One region of the Bacillus swezeyi genome, then DNA from elsewhere that is predicted to be linked to it. Evidence: riboswitches for the same ligand, from Rfam matches in the RefSeq annotation. Region 1 holds a riboswitch; the other holds the start of a gene.
What was found. Region 1 has a riboswitch for cobalamin ahead of metE (5-methyltetrahydropteroyltriglutamate--homocysteine S-methyltransferase). Riboswitches for the same ligand answer to the same signal wherever they lie in the genome.

Region 1 (7,311 bases):
ATATGAAACATTTCAAAACAGCGATCGTGCTCTGCGGTCTGGCTGTGTTCTCGATGATCACAGCCTGTGGAAGCGGTGCACAGGAGGATGGCGGGAATCAAAAAACAGCAGAAACAGCGGATCGCAAAAAAGTTGATTTGAGAAAATACTCTCTTGATCAAAACAGCCGTACAGAAGACGATTTTGATCTTATAGGAAAGCTTATTCATGCTGAAGATGACCAAATGACACTCAAGATCAAAGATCGGGAATTGATTATTCCAAAAAGCAAGCATTTTAAAAGTGAAGAAGATCACGATGATTTAATAGGGAAGCTTATTCAAGTAGAAGTGGACGGAAAGACGCAGGAAGCGGAAGAGGCAGAGCTGATGCCCCAGGCGAAAGCTGACGAAAACGGCGTCTATGAGCGGGAGGCTGACGGCGGCCAAAAGGTCATCGGAACGCTTGTCAGTGAGTCTGATCATGATGTAACGATCCAAACCGAAGCGGGGGATAAAACGTATCAGAAAGCATCCGGTTATGAAAGAGATATAGCCGAGGCGCCCGAAAAATTGAAAGGCAAAACCGTAAGGCTTGAGATCCAAAAGGATGGGAAAGTGGAAAGTCTGGATTTTGAAGCCGAAGATCAAAAACTTGATTGGTATAAAGAATGATCGGCATCGGAAACTTTGTAAATTAAAAGGAGCTTCCCGAAAAAAGGAAGCTCCTTTATCAATACTCTATTTTATTATCCGTGTTTTCCCACGTGAGGAAAGGCTCCAGTTTATCCTGAAGCTCCATTTTATAAAAAGGAATGTTTCGTTCGCTTCGTTTTTTCATGATTTCTTCATAAATAAAAGTATCGTCAAAGCCTGCTGATGCTGCATCAGAATGCTTTGCGGCAAAATATATTTCTTTCGGCCTCGCCCAGTATATCGCCCCTAAACACATCGGACAAGGTTCACAGCTTGTATACAAAATGCAGTCGTCAAGCTGGTAATCGCCAAGTGCTTCACAGGCAAGCCGAATGGCCGTCACTTCTGCATGTGCAGTTGGATCATTGCTGGTTGTCACATTGTTTTTTCCTTCGGCAATGATTTTGCCGCCCTTGACAATCACAGCGCCAAAAGGCCCCCCTGTTCCTGATTTCACGCTTTCAACTGCAAGGTCGATTGCGCGCTGTAAGAATGTTTCGTGATTCATGTCTGTATCCTCCTTGGTTGTCTTGCCTTTTTATTATAGCTGATGGTTCCCGTAAAACAAACGTAGTTCAGAATATTCTTTATATTTGATCCGAAGACGTTGATCGAATACAATAAATGCTAGTATCATAAGGACGGGAGAGGATTGTTTGCTTACCTTGTACATTGCAAGACACGGCCAGACGGAGTGGAATATTGAAAAGAGAATGCAAGGCTGGGAGAATTCCGATCTAACAGCGCTCGGTTTAGCAAATGCGAAGGCGCTCGGCGAAAAGCTGAAAGATGTTCAATTTCAAGCGGCTTATGTCAGCACAAGCGGGCGCGCCGTTGATTCTGCCCGGGCGATTCTAAAGGGCCGCTCCATTTCCTTCGTTCAAGACGATATCTTTAAAGAAATCGGCCTAGGCTCTTGGGAAGGAAAAACATATGACGAAATCAAACAACATGATCCTGCCATGCTGGAAGCCTATTTTCAAACGCCTGAACAGTACATGCCGAATGGAGGGGAGAGTTTTCAGGACTTTGAAAGGCGGGTCAGACAAGCGCTTACTCTCATTCTCCAGAAGCACAAGGAAGGGAATGTTCTCCTTGTCAGCCATTCTGTTTTTATCTTGATGCTCTTGAATATTGTTAAGAAGCGGCCGATTCGTGAATTATGGAACTCAAGCTATGTCCATGATACAGCGCTTGCAGTTGTCAGCATATCTGAAGAAGGAAGCGCAGTCATTTTAAAAGAAGGAGACGGGGAGCATCGAATCAAACAGACGAATGTCATTTGGTAGTGCTGTACTTGCTCCTGTGGATGGATAAAGACATAAAGCCTGACCCCAGGGTCAGGCTTTTATTATGTATGGGAATGATTGACGCCATTCTGCTCCTGTTTTGCTTTCTCGCTGAAGCTTGCCAGGATGGCGGCGGCGTTTTTTTGGTTTTCGTGAAGACATACGGTTTTGAGATCGGACAGGGCCGCTACAGCAGCTTTTTTGGCAAACGTGAAAGCCGTATAGGAGAGAGGGCCTTTTGCAACCTGCTGATAAGCCAAAAGGCAAAGGTTCCCCGCGATGTTGCGGCTTAACAGGCGCCGTACAGACCACAGCCGCTCTTTTCCATGATCATCAAACTGGATATATAAGGCCTTCCTGTTTCCCGTGAACAGGCCTGACAGCCCGTTTTCTTTCAATTGTTTCATTAAAATCAACGGTTCAGACAAAAGCGACGCCGTCATTTTAAAGCCGTCAGCGGAGCTTTTGGAAGCCGCCAAAAACGACATGATGGGCGGGTAGCCGGCAAGGTGCCCTCCATTCTGAAAAAGCCGGTCGGCAAGCATTTGATCTGTTTTTTTTATATGGGTTTCAGTATAGCGGAGCAAATGCTCCAGGTCATCAAGCGTATGCAAAAATCCTTTCAGTTCATATTCCATTTCGGTTTGAGCCTGATCGATATCACTTGTTTTCGCTGCTTTCACACTTGAGAGCAGGACATGAAGGTGACGATGCAAAAGATGCATCAGATCACTGATTTTCTGATGTGAATGGCGAAATTGGCGGGCGAGAGCATGTAAATCATTTACATTCAGTCGAATGCTCATATCGGCTTCTCGGCTTCCAGCTGAAGCCGTTCGATCTCCTCGGCAGCTTGCTGTTTAATGATTCTCAGCTTGTCATACACACGAGATTCCGCGCGGTCAAGATCATCCAAAAGTGCATCATACATTTTCCGTGCCTGCCCCCGCCAGCCATTGATATACATTTGATGAGCTTTGAGAATGCAGGAGCTTTCCTGTCTCAGCTCAGCTATGGCAGAATTCAAATCTCTCACATAATGTTGAAGAGAATGAATGTCTTCTTGGTATGCTTTTCTTCTTAATTCCCGTTCTTGGGCATTTCCATCGTCAATCACTACATATTTTCCTTCCCTTCCATCATCTACTATGAATATGTTAAAAGAAAAGAATCCGGAAGAAAATCGTACGAATGAATCAAAAGTCTTAATGTTTTTTCGCTGAACAGACTTTGGATAATGGTTCTTTTGATCTAAACAGGGCGGCAGGCAAGAAAAAGAACCATCCGTTCATTCGGATGGTTCCCTCCTGAATTTTTTGTGAAATTAAACAGTCTGAGCCAGTTTATCCCTTGCTTGTTTAGCGGCTTCGACCATGTTTTTTAATGCGGCGATCGTTTCTTCAGGCTGTCTCGTTTTTAATCCGCAATCAGGATTGACCCAAAAACGGTCAGCCGGGCAAACTTTCAGCGCATCCTCAATGATTGTCAGCATTTCTTCAGTAGGAGGGACGCGCGGACTGTGAATATCATAAACGCCGAGCCCGAGCCCTTTTAAATAAGGATGCTGTTCAAGATAATCAAGGAATCCGCCGTGGCTTCTGCTGTGTTCGATCGTAATGACGTCTGCGTCCAAGTCTTCAATCGTATCCACGATATCTTCAAAGTTGCTGTAGCACATATGTGTGTGAATCTGCGTTGTGTCTTGAACAGATGAAGTGGACAGTCTGAAAGCTTCGGCAGCCCATGTGAGATACTCATTCCAATCCCGTTCTTTCAGCGGAAGGCCTTCCCTTAATGCAGGCTCATCGACTTGGATGATTTGGATTCCGGCTTTTTCAAGCGCTTCGACCTCTTTGCGAAGGGCATGCGCGATTTGGAAGGCGATTTCTTTTCTCGGCAGATCATAGCGGGCAAATGACCAGTTTAAAATCGTCACAGGTCCTGTCAGCATGCCCTTTACTTTTTTAGAAGTCAATGACTGCGCATAAACCGTTTCTTTTACCGTCATCGGCTCTTTAAATTCAACATCCCCATAGATCACAGGCGGACGGACGCAGCGGGAGCCGTAAGACTGAACCCAGGCGTATTTGGTAAAAGCGAATCCCCCAAGCTTTTCACCGAAATATTCAACCATGTCAGTCCGTTCGAATTCTCCGTGCACAAGGACATCAAGCCCGATGTCTTCCTGAATGTCAATCCATCTTTTTGTTTCCTCTTTAATAAACGACCTGTATTGTTCGTCTGACCATTCTTGTTTCCGCCACTTTTGCCGTGCGCTTCGCACTTCAGCGGTTTGCGGGAAGCTTCCGATCGTCGTTGTCGGCAGAACAGGAAGGCCGAGAGATTCATTTTGAATCCGCAGTCTTTCTTCAAATGCCGTCAGACGGGCAAAGTCTTCCTCAGTCAGTTTGTCTCGTTCTTCGGCAAAAGCTGTATTGGTCGCGGCGCCGTATCGTTTTAGAGCTTGAAGGTGTTCGTTTGCATCATTGATCTGGCTTTGTACGGCCGCTTTCCCGGAAACTAAGCCTTCCTTCAGAAGCGTAAGCTCTGAAAGCTTTTCCTTAGCGAAGGATAAACCGTTGATCAAATCATCGGCAAGCTGTTCTTCAGGGTGCTTTGCTACCGGAACATGGAGCAGGCTGTTTGAAGGCTGAATCCAGATTTCGCTGGCCCCGAGTCCGCTTATCAGCTCGGCCGTCCAATCAAGACGCTCTTCAAGATTGGCTTTCCAAATGTTTCGTCCGTCTAAAATGCCCGCGGCAAGCACTTTATCTTTCGGGAAGCCGTGCGCTTTCAGGTGCTCGAGGTTTTTGCCTTTGTCATGAACGAAATCAAGTCCGATTCCTTCAACAGGAAACGAAATCAGTTCTTTATAGGCATCGACTGAATCAAAGTATGTTTGCAGAAGTACATTCAGCCCTGACACGTTATCTTTAATCTTCTCATAGATTTCTTTTGCAGCGGCTGCTTCAGCAGGTGAAGCCGTGACAAGAGCGGGTTCGTCAATTTGCACCCATTTGACGCCTTCCTGTTCAAGCTCTTTTAGAAGTTGGGTGTAAAGCGGGATCATTTGCTGATAAATGTCTTTGATGTCTTGTGTCTCGTAGCCTTTTGCCAGCGCTACAAAAGTGTAGAGCCCAAGAATGACGGGCTTCGTTTCCACGCCCAATGCCGTTTTTGCTTTCTTATAATCTTCAAGCGGTTTGTTTTTTGTTAAGCGGTATTGTGCATTTTTTTCGTATTCAGGGACGATGTAGTGATAGTTTGTGTTGAACCATTTCGTCATTTCGCAAGATACAGCTTCTTTTGTTCCTCTTGCCATTGCAAAATAAGTATCCAACGGGTCGTTTAAATCCTTGAATCTTTCAGGAATCCAGTTGAACATAACCGCCGTGTCAAGAACATGGTCATAGAACGTAAAGTCTGAAACCGGTATGATATCGATTTGCTGATCAAGCTGAGTTTTGAGCGCTGCAAAAAATTGTTCGTCGATTTCTTTCAGAAAGGTCTCGCGATCTGTTTTTCCTTTCCAATAAGCCTCAAGCGATTTTTTCCATTCCCTGTTCAAGCCGATTCTTGGAAATCCCAAGCTGCTTGTTTTCACATTTGTCATTCAGGTATCCTCCTTTTAATGTTCAATAAAAAAAGACACTCACTCTCCGGACAGATTGAAGGTGAATGCCTAATACAGCATTTTTGCGAACGAGAAATAAACGTAGCCTATTGTTACGTCAACTCGAACACCTCCTATCGACCGTAGGTATATGGTGCATCAGAACAGGCAGGTCTCCTGGCTCGTGGATCAACAGTTATTTCACCCTTCCCATATAGAAACAGTGGGTTTTTTGAAATAACCTACTCATTTACAGTGGCGGGACCGCGTTGGATTTTCACCAATCTTCCCTTTTAAAATCTAACCTCGCATTAGATTACCGTGTTCCTAGTGTTGAAATTGTTTAGTAGATTATATACCCTCATGTTCTTTTAGTCAAAATAATTTTTGAATTCTTACTATTAAAAAGATTCTTCATTATCAGCCGGGAATTATCCGACATCATGAAAAAGCCGCCGACCAATGTCGGCGGCTCCGGTTGTTAAAGGGAAAGAAGTTTTGTTTCGCCAGCCTTTTCAGCTAAAATCTCAGGAGCTGTCAAATATAAAAATCCGTTTCCGATCAGCGCCTTTGAATAATCGAGAGGAAGAGTCCTGCGGATCAGCTGAGCGTATAGTTCCGGCTCTGTCAGTTTTCGTTTAAATGCGTCCTCTTCCATTGATTTTATAAGAGCAAGCGCGCCGCTGGCATGAGGAGTAGCCATCGACGTTCCGGTTAACTTCCCGTATTGCTGACCAGGCAATGTTGATAAGATTTCTTCGCCTGGTGCGACGAGATCTATTTCCTTATTGGCGTTTGAAAATTCAGACGATTCTCGCGTCAGCGATACAGAGCCGACAGCAATCACTTCATTGTACGCGGCCGGATATGAATATTCCTCTGTACGGTCATTTCCGTCGCCTTCATTTCCGGCTGCACAGACGACGAGAACACCGCTATTGACGGCATTTGCCACAGCTTCTTTCAATTCGGGAACATCGGCCGGTCCGCCAAGCGACATTGAAATGATGTCCGCTTTTTGTTCAACGGCATAATTGATGCCGTTGATAATCCATTCATATGCACCGCTTCCGTCTTCTCCGCCGAGCACCTTAACGATTAAAAGGTTTGCCTCAGGGGCAACACCGGAAATCCCGCCGTTTTTGTCATTGGCAGCAATCGTACCCGCAACATGGGTGCCATGTCCATTATAATCATTAAACTGATCTTCTTTTCCGTTGTCATCGTCAGTGAAGTTTTTGCCTCCGATAATTCTATCCGCTAAATCAGGATGGGTTGCGTCACAGCCTGTATCAAGCACTGCCACAGTGACATCTTTTCCTTTAAAACCTTGTGACCACAGCTCCGGTGCCTTAATCGCATCGATTCCTTCCGGCAGTTCATTCACGTCCATCAGCTTCGCGTCAGTGACATAAGGAATTAATCGCATTTGCATTTCAAAGCCCTCCTTGTTTTGTGCTGCTTTAGATGGGTTACAAGGTGCGTGATTATATTTTAAAACATTTATTTTGCTAAAAAAAGGTTCATTTGTATGAATTTTATGAAAAATCTAAAAAATAGAGAATAGGTGAGGAAAGTCGAATAATAGGAAATGATGCTGTTATTGTAAGCAATAAGACCTGAGCCGAATGGTAAAAGAGATGAAAGAATAACTAGATCCATGAGAGTTGATTTCCTCATATTATCGGGAGCAAAAGGCCATCCTAATGAAAAAAGGAGGTGGCTGATGATGAAA
Region 2 (7,311 bases), 2.1 Mb from region 1:
TTACGACAGGCAGGGGCACGCCTTTTGGCACGTTTGTGCCGACGATGAAAATGTCGACAAATACAAACATGTATGAAACGAAGCGCCATTGGATCGACTTTAATGCAGGCAGGGTGCTCGAAGACCTTTCTGAAGAGGGCATTCTGAAGGAACTGATCGATTTTCTGCTTGAAGTGGCAAGCGGCAAACAGCTGAACAATGAAAAAAACGATTTCAGAGAACTGGCAATCTTTAAAACAGGCGTCACATTGTAAGGAGGGAGTCAGACTTGACTCTGAATAGAAAAAAAGAGGAGATCTTAAGGCAGATCACCGTTCCCGTTTTTCCAAACCGCCATTTTGATGTCACTGAGTTCGGAGCGGATGCCAGCGGTAAGGCGGATTCAACGGCGGCAATTCAGCAGGCGATCGATGAAGCTTATCAAGCAGGCGGCGGAACAGCGATTGTGCCAAAAGGCGTGTTTCGTTCCGGAGCGCTCAGGCTGAAAAGCAATGTAGAACTGCATATCGAACAGGGAGCCGCCATCAAGTTCAGCCCAAATCCGGACGATTACCTTCCCGTTGTTCTCACGAGATTTGAAGGAGTTGAACTTTATAATTATTCACCGCTTATCTATGCTTACGAAGCCGAAAATATTGCGCTGACAGGCAAAGGAACGCTGGACGGCCAAGGGGATGAAGAGCATTGGTGGCCGTGGAAGCGGGGAACAAACGGCCAGCCTTCACAGGAAAAAGACCGCGATGCCCTCTTTGAGATGGCGGAGCGGAATGTGCCGGTTGAAGAGCGGCGGTTTGGAAAAGGCCATTATTTAAGGCCGAACTTTATTCAGCCGTACCGCTGCCAAAATATTTTGATCAAGGATGTTACCGTGCTGAATTCGCCGATGTGGCAGGTTCATCCCGTGCTTTGCGAGAATGTGACCGTAGACGGCGTCAAGGTGGTCGGACATGGGCCCAACACCGATGGAGTCAATCCCGAATCGTGCAAAAATGTGGTGATTAAGCATTGCCATTTTGATAATGGCGACGATTGTATTGCCGTCAAATCAGGAAGAAATGCCGATGGCCGGAGGATCAACATACCGGCGGAAAACATCGTCATTGAGAATAATGAAATGAAAGACGGCCACGGAGGCGTAACGATTGGCAGCGAAATTTCGGGCGGTGTAAAAAACATATTTGCCGAAGGCAATCTCATGGACAGTCCGAATCTGGACAGGGCTCTCCGCATTAAAACGAATTCAGTGCGCGGAGGCATTCTCGAAAACATTTATTTTTACAAAAACGTTGTAAAAAGCCTGAAACGGGAAGTGATTGCCATTGATATGGAATATGAAGAAGGAGATGCCGGAAACTTTAAACCGGTCGTCCGCGACATTGAAGTGGATCAGCTGAAAAGCACCGGCGGACAATACGGAATTCGGGTTTTGGCATATGACCATTCACCGGTTACCGGGCTGAAGGTGACCGATTCTAAGATTGACGGCGTCGAGATTCCGATGGAATTGAAGAATGTGAAAGATCCTGTTTTTTTAAATCTTTATATTAACGGGAAGCGCTATGATTCATCTGAACAATAAACAGAAATCCTCTGCCGATAAGCAGAGGATTTTTGTTAGATAGAGCGGATAATCCCGCCTTCCACCCTTTGAGCCGAGCCATTGATGGCCGCAGCTTTCCCAGAGGCGAGATAGACGATTGTGCTGGCCACTTCTTCCGGTTTAGCATAGCGCTGAATTAAAGAAGTCGGCTCATTCACTTTGAAATAATCTTTGACAAATGTGTCTAAATCGGTTTCCTCCGCAGCGGCTGCCCCTTCCATATAATTGGCGACGCCTTCGGTCCAGGTAGGCCCCGGAAGAACCGAATTGACGGTCACATTTGTCCCTTTTGTCATTTCCGCCAAACCTCTTGATAAACTGATCAAAGCGGTTTTCGTCATGGAATAAGGAATCATCTGTGGTAGCGGCTTGATGCCGGCTTCACTCGCCAAATTAAGAATCCTTCCTTCGTTCCGCTTCAGCATGTTCGGCAAAAAGGCGCGGCAAAGGCGGACGGCGCTTAAGACGTTCACTTCAAAATATTTGAGCCACTCTTCGTCTGTGACATCCGCAAATTCCTTCACTTCGAAAAACCCCATGTTGTTGACGAGAACATCAAGCTCCCCGATTTGTTCGGCTTTTTCTGCGAATGTCCGGCTTTCTTTTGGGGCAGATAAATCAGCGGCGATTCCGTGAACAGTCCCATATCGGGAAAGCTCCTCAACAACGGACTGGACTTTCTCTTCCGTCCGTCCGTTTACGATCACCTCTGCACCTTCGGCAAGAAAGGCTTCGGCCGTCGCTTTTCCTATCCCTGCCGTAGAACCTGTGACTAAAACGAGTTTGTTTTGCAGTTTCAAATCCATCTAAAATCAATCCTTGTTAAAAGTGTATGATGAAAAAGCGTCCAATACCAGTATAGCGCAGCCGGACGGTGTGGTCGAAAATCGTGCTTCAGAAAGGTTGGCAAGCCTATTGTTCTCTTTCTTTTAATGCTTTATGAATATCATCCATCGGACGGAGCCCATTTTTTTCATGACTTCAGCCGCCTTTAGCGGATCGTTTTTTCGAATGCGGCAGCCATTTCCCATATTGCCATTTTGGACTGGCGGAATGATTGAAAAAGAAGAACGGCTGAAAACTGAAGGATGTACGGATTTTTGGATGTTTCTGTAATCAGATTGTGAAACTGTTCGTCAAGCCCTGCCGCATCATGCTTCCTTCCCTCTTTGAGTACATCTTCATATTCGGCTGCAATTGAATTCGGCTCTGGATAAATCTTCACGCGCCAAGAGCGTTGCCGCCAAGACCTGGAGCTGAGCGAACGGCGGATAGATCGTCAGCGCATGATCGTAATTTTTGTTTTAACAAAGCCTTGAGATTCCAAAAGCAGGAGTGCTTCCCTGACAGGGGTGCGGCTGACGCCGATCGCTTCGGCGGGATCGAAGTCTGTGACTTTTTCGACGGGGCTCAAGCGTCCCGTCAACAATCCAGCGCTTGATTGAATTTGCTGAAAGACTGATTTGAGAAGTGAAATTTTTCGGTATCGGCTATGCGATATATCGTAATTGCTATTGCGAATTCGTTTGAAAACACCCTTTTTCAAATCTCGTATACAAGCCTGATCCGATTATAGTATAATAATTCAGAAATTAGGATACGAATGAGTCAGAAAGGTGCTGCTTCCTGGAAGCAGCTTAAAAGGGGAAGCCGGTGAAAACCCGGCGCGGTCCCGCCGCTGTCATTGGGAGCGAACCGGATGCTAAACAAGCGCCTGAAAGCGATGATCAAGAGCCAGAATGCCTGCCTGGATGATGACGCGCGTAGTCTGCGAGGACAGATGCGGTGTAAGCGATGTGCACATTTTTTGTCCGTTCATTGTTTGCTGCATCTTTACTGAGTAGAGATGTTTTTTATTTTATCCCGAGGAGGAAGCAAGATGAAGAAGTTTGCAGGTTTGTTGCTTTCACTGCTTTTGGCCGCTGGTGTCCTGGCCGGCTGCGGATCAGCGGAAGCGCCGGCACAGCAGCAAAAACAGGAAAAAACAACTGAAGCGTTTCCGGCTGAAGTAAAGGATGCTTCAGGAAAAGAAATCAAGATTGAAAAAGAACCGCAGAAAATTGTCTCTTTGATGCCGAGCAATACCGAGATTACATATGCCCTCGGCCTGGGCAAAAAAGTCGTCGGTGTGACGGATTTTGATACATATCCAAAAGAAGTGAAGGATGTTGAAAAAATTGGCGGCATGGAATTTAATACGGAAAAAATTATCTCACTAAATCCCGATCTGGTACTGGCCCATGCTTCATCGATGCAGAGTGCTGAAGAAGGGTTGAAACAGCTGCGCGATGCCGGGATTCCGGTGGTAACGGTCAATGATGCGACGTCCTTTGAGGAAACGTACCAGTCGATCAATATGATTGGAGAGGCGACCGGTGCGAAGCAGGAGGCCGGAGACCTTGTGAAGAGCATGAAATCAGATCTTGCCGCTATTAAAGAAAAAGCTGAAAGGATTTCTGAAAGCGAGCAAAAAAAGGTATTTGTCGAAGTTTCTCCCGCCCCTGACATTTATACGACCGGAAAAGGCACCTTCATGAATGAAATGCTGGAAGCGATCCATGCGAAAAATGCCGCTTCAGAACAGGAAGGCTGGGCCAAGATGACAGAGGAATCGATCGTCAAGCTGAATCCTGATGTGATCGTGACAACAAACGGCGCCACATCTGTCGACGAGATCAAAAAACGTAGCGGCTGGAGCAATGTAAAAGCAATTCAAAATAACGAAGTATACGACGTGGATCCTGACCTTGTGACCCGTCCGGGACCGCGGCTGATCAAAGGGGTCGAAGAGCTTGCGGAAAACATTTACCCTGACGTTTTTAAGAAATAACCGCTTTGCGGCATATCTCGCCAGTTTGATATTTTTGTCGGCCTCTATTCTTATGGGAATCTCTATCGGATCTTTGGAGATTCCCATTCCTTCTATTATCAAGGTTTTTTTGCATGAATTGTTCGGTATTCAAGGGATAGAGCCTGATCCGACAGAAGCGAACATCATTATGAAAATCAGGCTTCCGAGGGTGATTTTGGCTGCGCTCGTCGGTGCGGCGCTGGCTGCGGCGGGCGCCGGATTTCAGGGGCTTTTGAAAAACCCGCTCGCAGATCCATATACGCTGGGCATTTCATCGGGAGCGGCCGTGGGAGCCGTCGTTACTCTGTTTTTCGGAATTCAGCTCCCGGTTATCGGAAGTTTCACACTTCCGTTTCTGAGTGTCGCCGCAGCTGTTGCCGTGATTTTTATGGTTTTGCTGTTTGCCCGGCTCGTCCACCCGTCACTGACGCTGTCTGCATTGATTTTAACCGGGATTATCTTCAGTTCTTTTTTGGGTGCGCTTATTTCTTTAATGATTGCACTGACGGGCGATGATTTAAAACCGATCGTTCATTGGCTGCTTGGCAGCGTGTCGATGAGAGGCTGGAGCTATATTTTTCTGTTTTTGCCGTTTTTTCTGTGCGGAATTGTCGGTTTATTGCTGAATGCAAGAGAATTAAATGTGATGACATATGGAGAGGCAAAAGCCAAGCTGCTCGGCGTCAATGTGGAATCGAGAAAGATCGCCGTACTCATCTCCGGATCTGTTTTAACCGGGGCAGCCGTTGCTGTATCGGGCACGATCGGATTTGTCGGTCTTGTTGTTCCCCACATCATCCGCCTGATATGGGGAACAGATCACAGACATTTGCTGCCGCTTTCCATCCTCAACGGCGCCGGATTTCTGGTGCTTGCTGATTTGACGGCACGTACGATTATCGAGCCGTCTGAACTGCCGATCGGGATCATAACAGCCTTAATAGGAGCGCCGGTATTCGGATTTATTTTGATTCGCCGGCAGCGTGGAGGAATTCACAATGTTGGACGTTCGTAATCTTTCAGGTGGATACGGCCGGAAAGATATCGTGAAACACATCAATTTTTCAGTTGCAAAAGGAGAATTTTTCGGGATCATCGGTCCGAATGGAAGCGGGAAAACGACGCTTTTGCGTTTGATCAACGGAACGCTGAAACAGGCGGAGGGTTCGATACATTTAGCCGGAAAACGGCTGGAGTCGTATTCACCTAAAGCTTTGGCTAGACTGGCGGCTACGCTTCCTCAAAAAACGGATCAGGCTTTTAGCTTTTCCGTCAAAGAAACGGTTTTATTTGGCCGCTACCCATATCAAAAAGGCATATTCAGACAATCTGCCGAGCGCGACGAAGAGATTGCAAGAAAAGTGATGGAGGAGACGGGGGTCATTCAGTTTGCCGATCACGCGATTCATGAACTGAGCGGGGGAGAGCAGCAGCGCGTTTACTTGGCTCAGGCCTTGGCCCAAGAGCCTGATATTCTGCTTCTGGATGAACCGACTAATTTTTTAGATTTATCCTATCAAAAGCAGCTCCTCGATCTGATCAAGTCACTGTCGATTGAGAAGGGCCTTGCAGTTGTTTCTGTATTTCACGACTTAAACATTGCAAGCTTATACTGCGACAGGCTTCTGATGATGAAAAACGGCGGGGTTGAAGCGCTGCACACGACGGATGAAGTGATTCAAGAGCAAAAGGTGAATGAAGTCTATGAGACAACGGTCAAGCATTTATTTCATCGGGAACGGTCAAGGCCGCAGATCATGATTGAGCCCGAAAGAGCCGAAAAAACAGATGAAGCAGTTCCATTTGCATTACTTATTGAAGCGCGTTCTGAGGGCCTCTTCTTGGAGACAGAGCGGCCGCTTAAAGTACTGGCCTCTTCTCAGATCGGAGCCGGTATCGGCTGGAAAAGGACATTGATCAGCCGTTATGCATCCAAAGAGGAGCAGCCTGGTCACCTGTGCGATTTTCTCGCTGCAAAAGGAATCAACCTTTCTTCAGCCTGTGCCGCATTGACGGCGGTAAAACCTGAACAGGCGGTTTTTCGGTCACTTTCTATAGGAGCTGTTTCTCTTTTTACCGCGGTAATGGCATGTCCGGACGAAGAAGGCATTACCGTTTGGGTGATGGTGAACGGAAAGCTGTCGGAAAAGGCATTGGTCCAGGCTTTAGTAACCGTTTCGGAAGCAAAAGCCGCCGCGCTCGCAGAAGAGCAGACAGCCGGCCGGCCGCTTCCGGCAGTACATCACACAGACAGTGTACTGATTGCCGCTGACGGAAGCGGCGCCGAATTTGACGGCGCTTTAAAAACGGAGCCGCTTGGCTCTTTGATCAGCCAAAGCGTTTATGATTGCATAAAAGAAGCGATGAGAAAGGGGAGCGAACAGTGAAGCTGTACACGAAAACAGGTGATAAAGGGAAGACACATGTCATCGGCGGCCGTGTTGATAAAGATGATGCCCGTGTCGAATGCTATGGAACGATCGATGAACTGAACAGTTTCATCGGCATTGTGCTTGCCGAACTTGAAGACGGCGAACGTTTCAGTGATGTCAAAAGCGAGCTTTTCAAGATTCAGCATGAGCTGTTTGACTGTGGCAGCGATTTGGCTTACATCTCTCCAAAAGGGAATGCCAAGCTGAAGGAAGAAGCCGTTGCATTTTTGGAAGAGCGAATTGATATATACAGTGAGGAAGCGCCTGAGCTTGAAAAGTTCATTCTTCCGGGCGGCTCCAAGGCCGCGGCATATATGCACGCTGCCAGAACCGTTGCGCGCCGTGCGGAGCGTCTGACGGTGGCACTGATGAAAAAAGCGGAAATTCGCGATGTGCCGCTCCGCTATTTAAACAGGCTGTCAGATTAT

Region 2: it holds a riboswitch for cobalamin, as region 1 does, so the genes downstream of both, RBH91_RS18445 (ABC transporter substrate-binding protein) here and metE (5-methyltetrahydropteroyltriglutamate--homocysteine S-methyltransferase) in region 1, are expected to answer to the same signal.

The regions. Positions count from the first base shown of each region.
Region 1 covers NZ_CP133085.1:1,622,135-1,629,445, forward strand. The annotation lists gene RBH91_RS08035 (hypothetical protein) at 3-653, shown strand; gene RBH91_RS08040 (guanine deaminase) at 712-1,182, opposite strand; gene RBH91_RS08045 (histidine phosphatase family protein) at 1,331-1,963, shown strand; gene RBH91_RS08050 (hypothetical protein) at 2,026-2,769, opposite strand; gene RBH91_RS08055 (DUF5082 domain-containing protein) at 2,766-3,080, opposite strand; gene metE (5-methyltetrahydropteroyltriglutamate--homocysteine S-methyltransferase) at 3,288-5,576, opposite strand; cobalamin riboswitch at 5,727-5,916, opposite strand; gene RBH91_RS08065 (S8 family peptidase) at 6,058-7,011, opposite strand; gene RBH91_RS08070 (transcriptional regulator SplA domain-containing protein) at 7,303-7,311, shown strand, end outside.
Region 2 covers NZ_CP133085.1:3,683,031-3,690,341, reverse strand. The annotation lists gene RBH91_RS18470 (UxaA family hydrolase) at 1-254, shown strand, start outside; gene RBH91_RS18465 (glycoside hydrolase family 28 protein) at 269-1,579, shown strand; gene RBH91_RS18460 (SDR family NAD(P)-dependent oxidoreductase) at 1,615-2,406, opposite strand; gene RBH91_RS18455 (FCD domain-containing protein) at 2,592-2,825, opposite strand; gene RBH91_RS18450 (GntR family transcriptional regulator) at 2,880-3,026, opposite strand; cobalamin riboswitch at 3,198-3,365, shown strand; gene RBH91_RS18445 (ABC transporter substrate-binding protein) at 3,480-4,430, shown strand; gene RBH91_RS18440 (FecCD family ABC transporter permease) at 4,393-5,466, shown strand; gene RBH91_RS18435 (ABC transporter ATP-binding protein) at 5,450-6,838, shown strand; gene RBH91_RS18430 (cob(I)yrinic acid a,c-diamide adenosyltransferase) at 6,835-7,311, shown strand, end outside.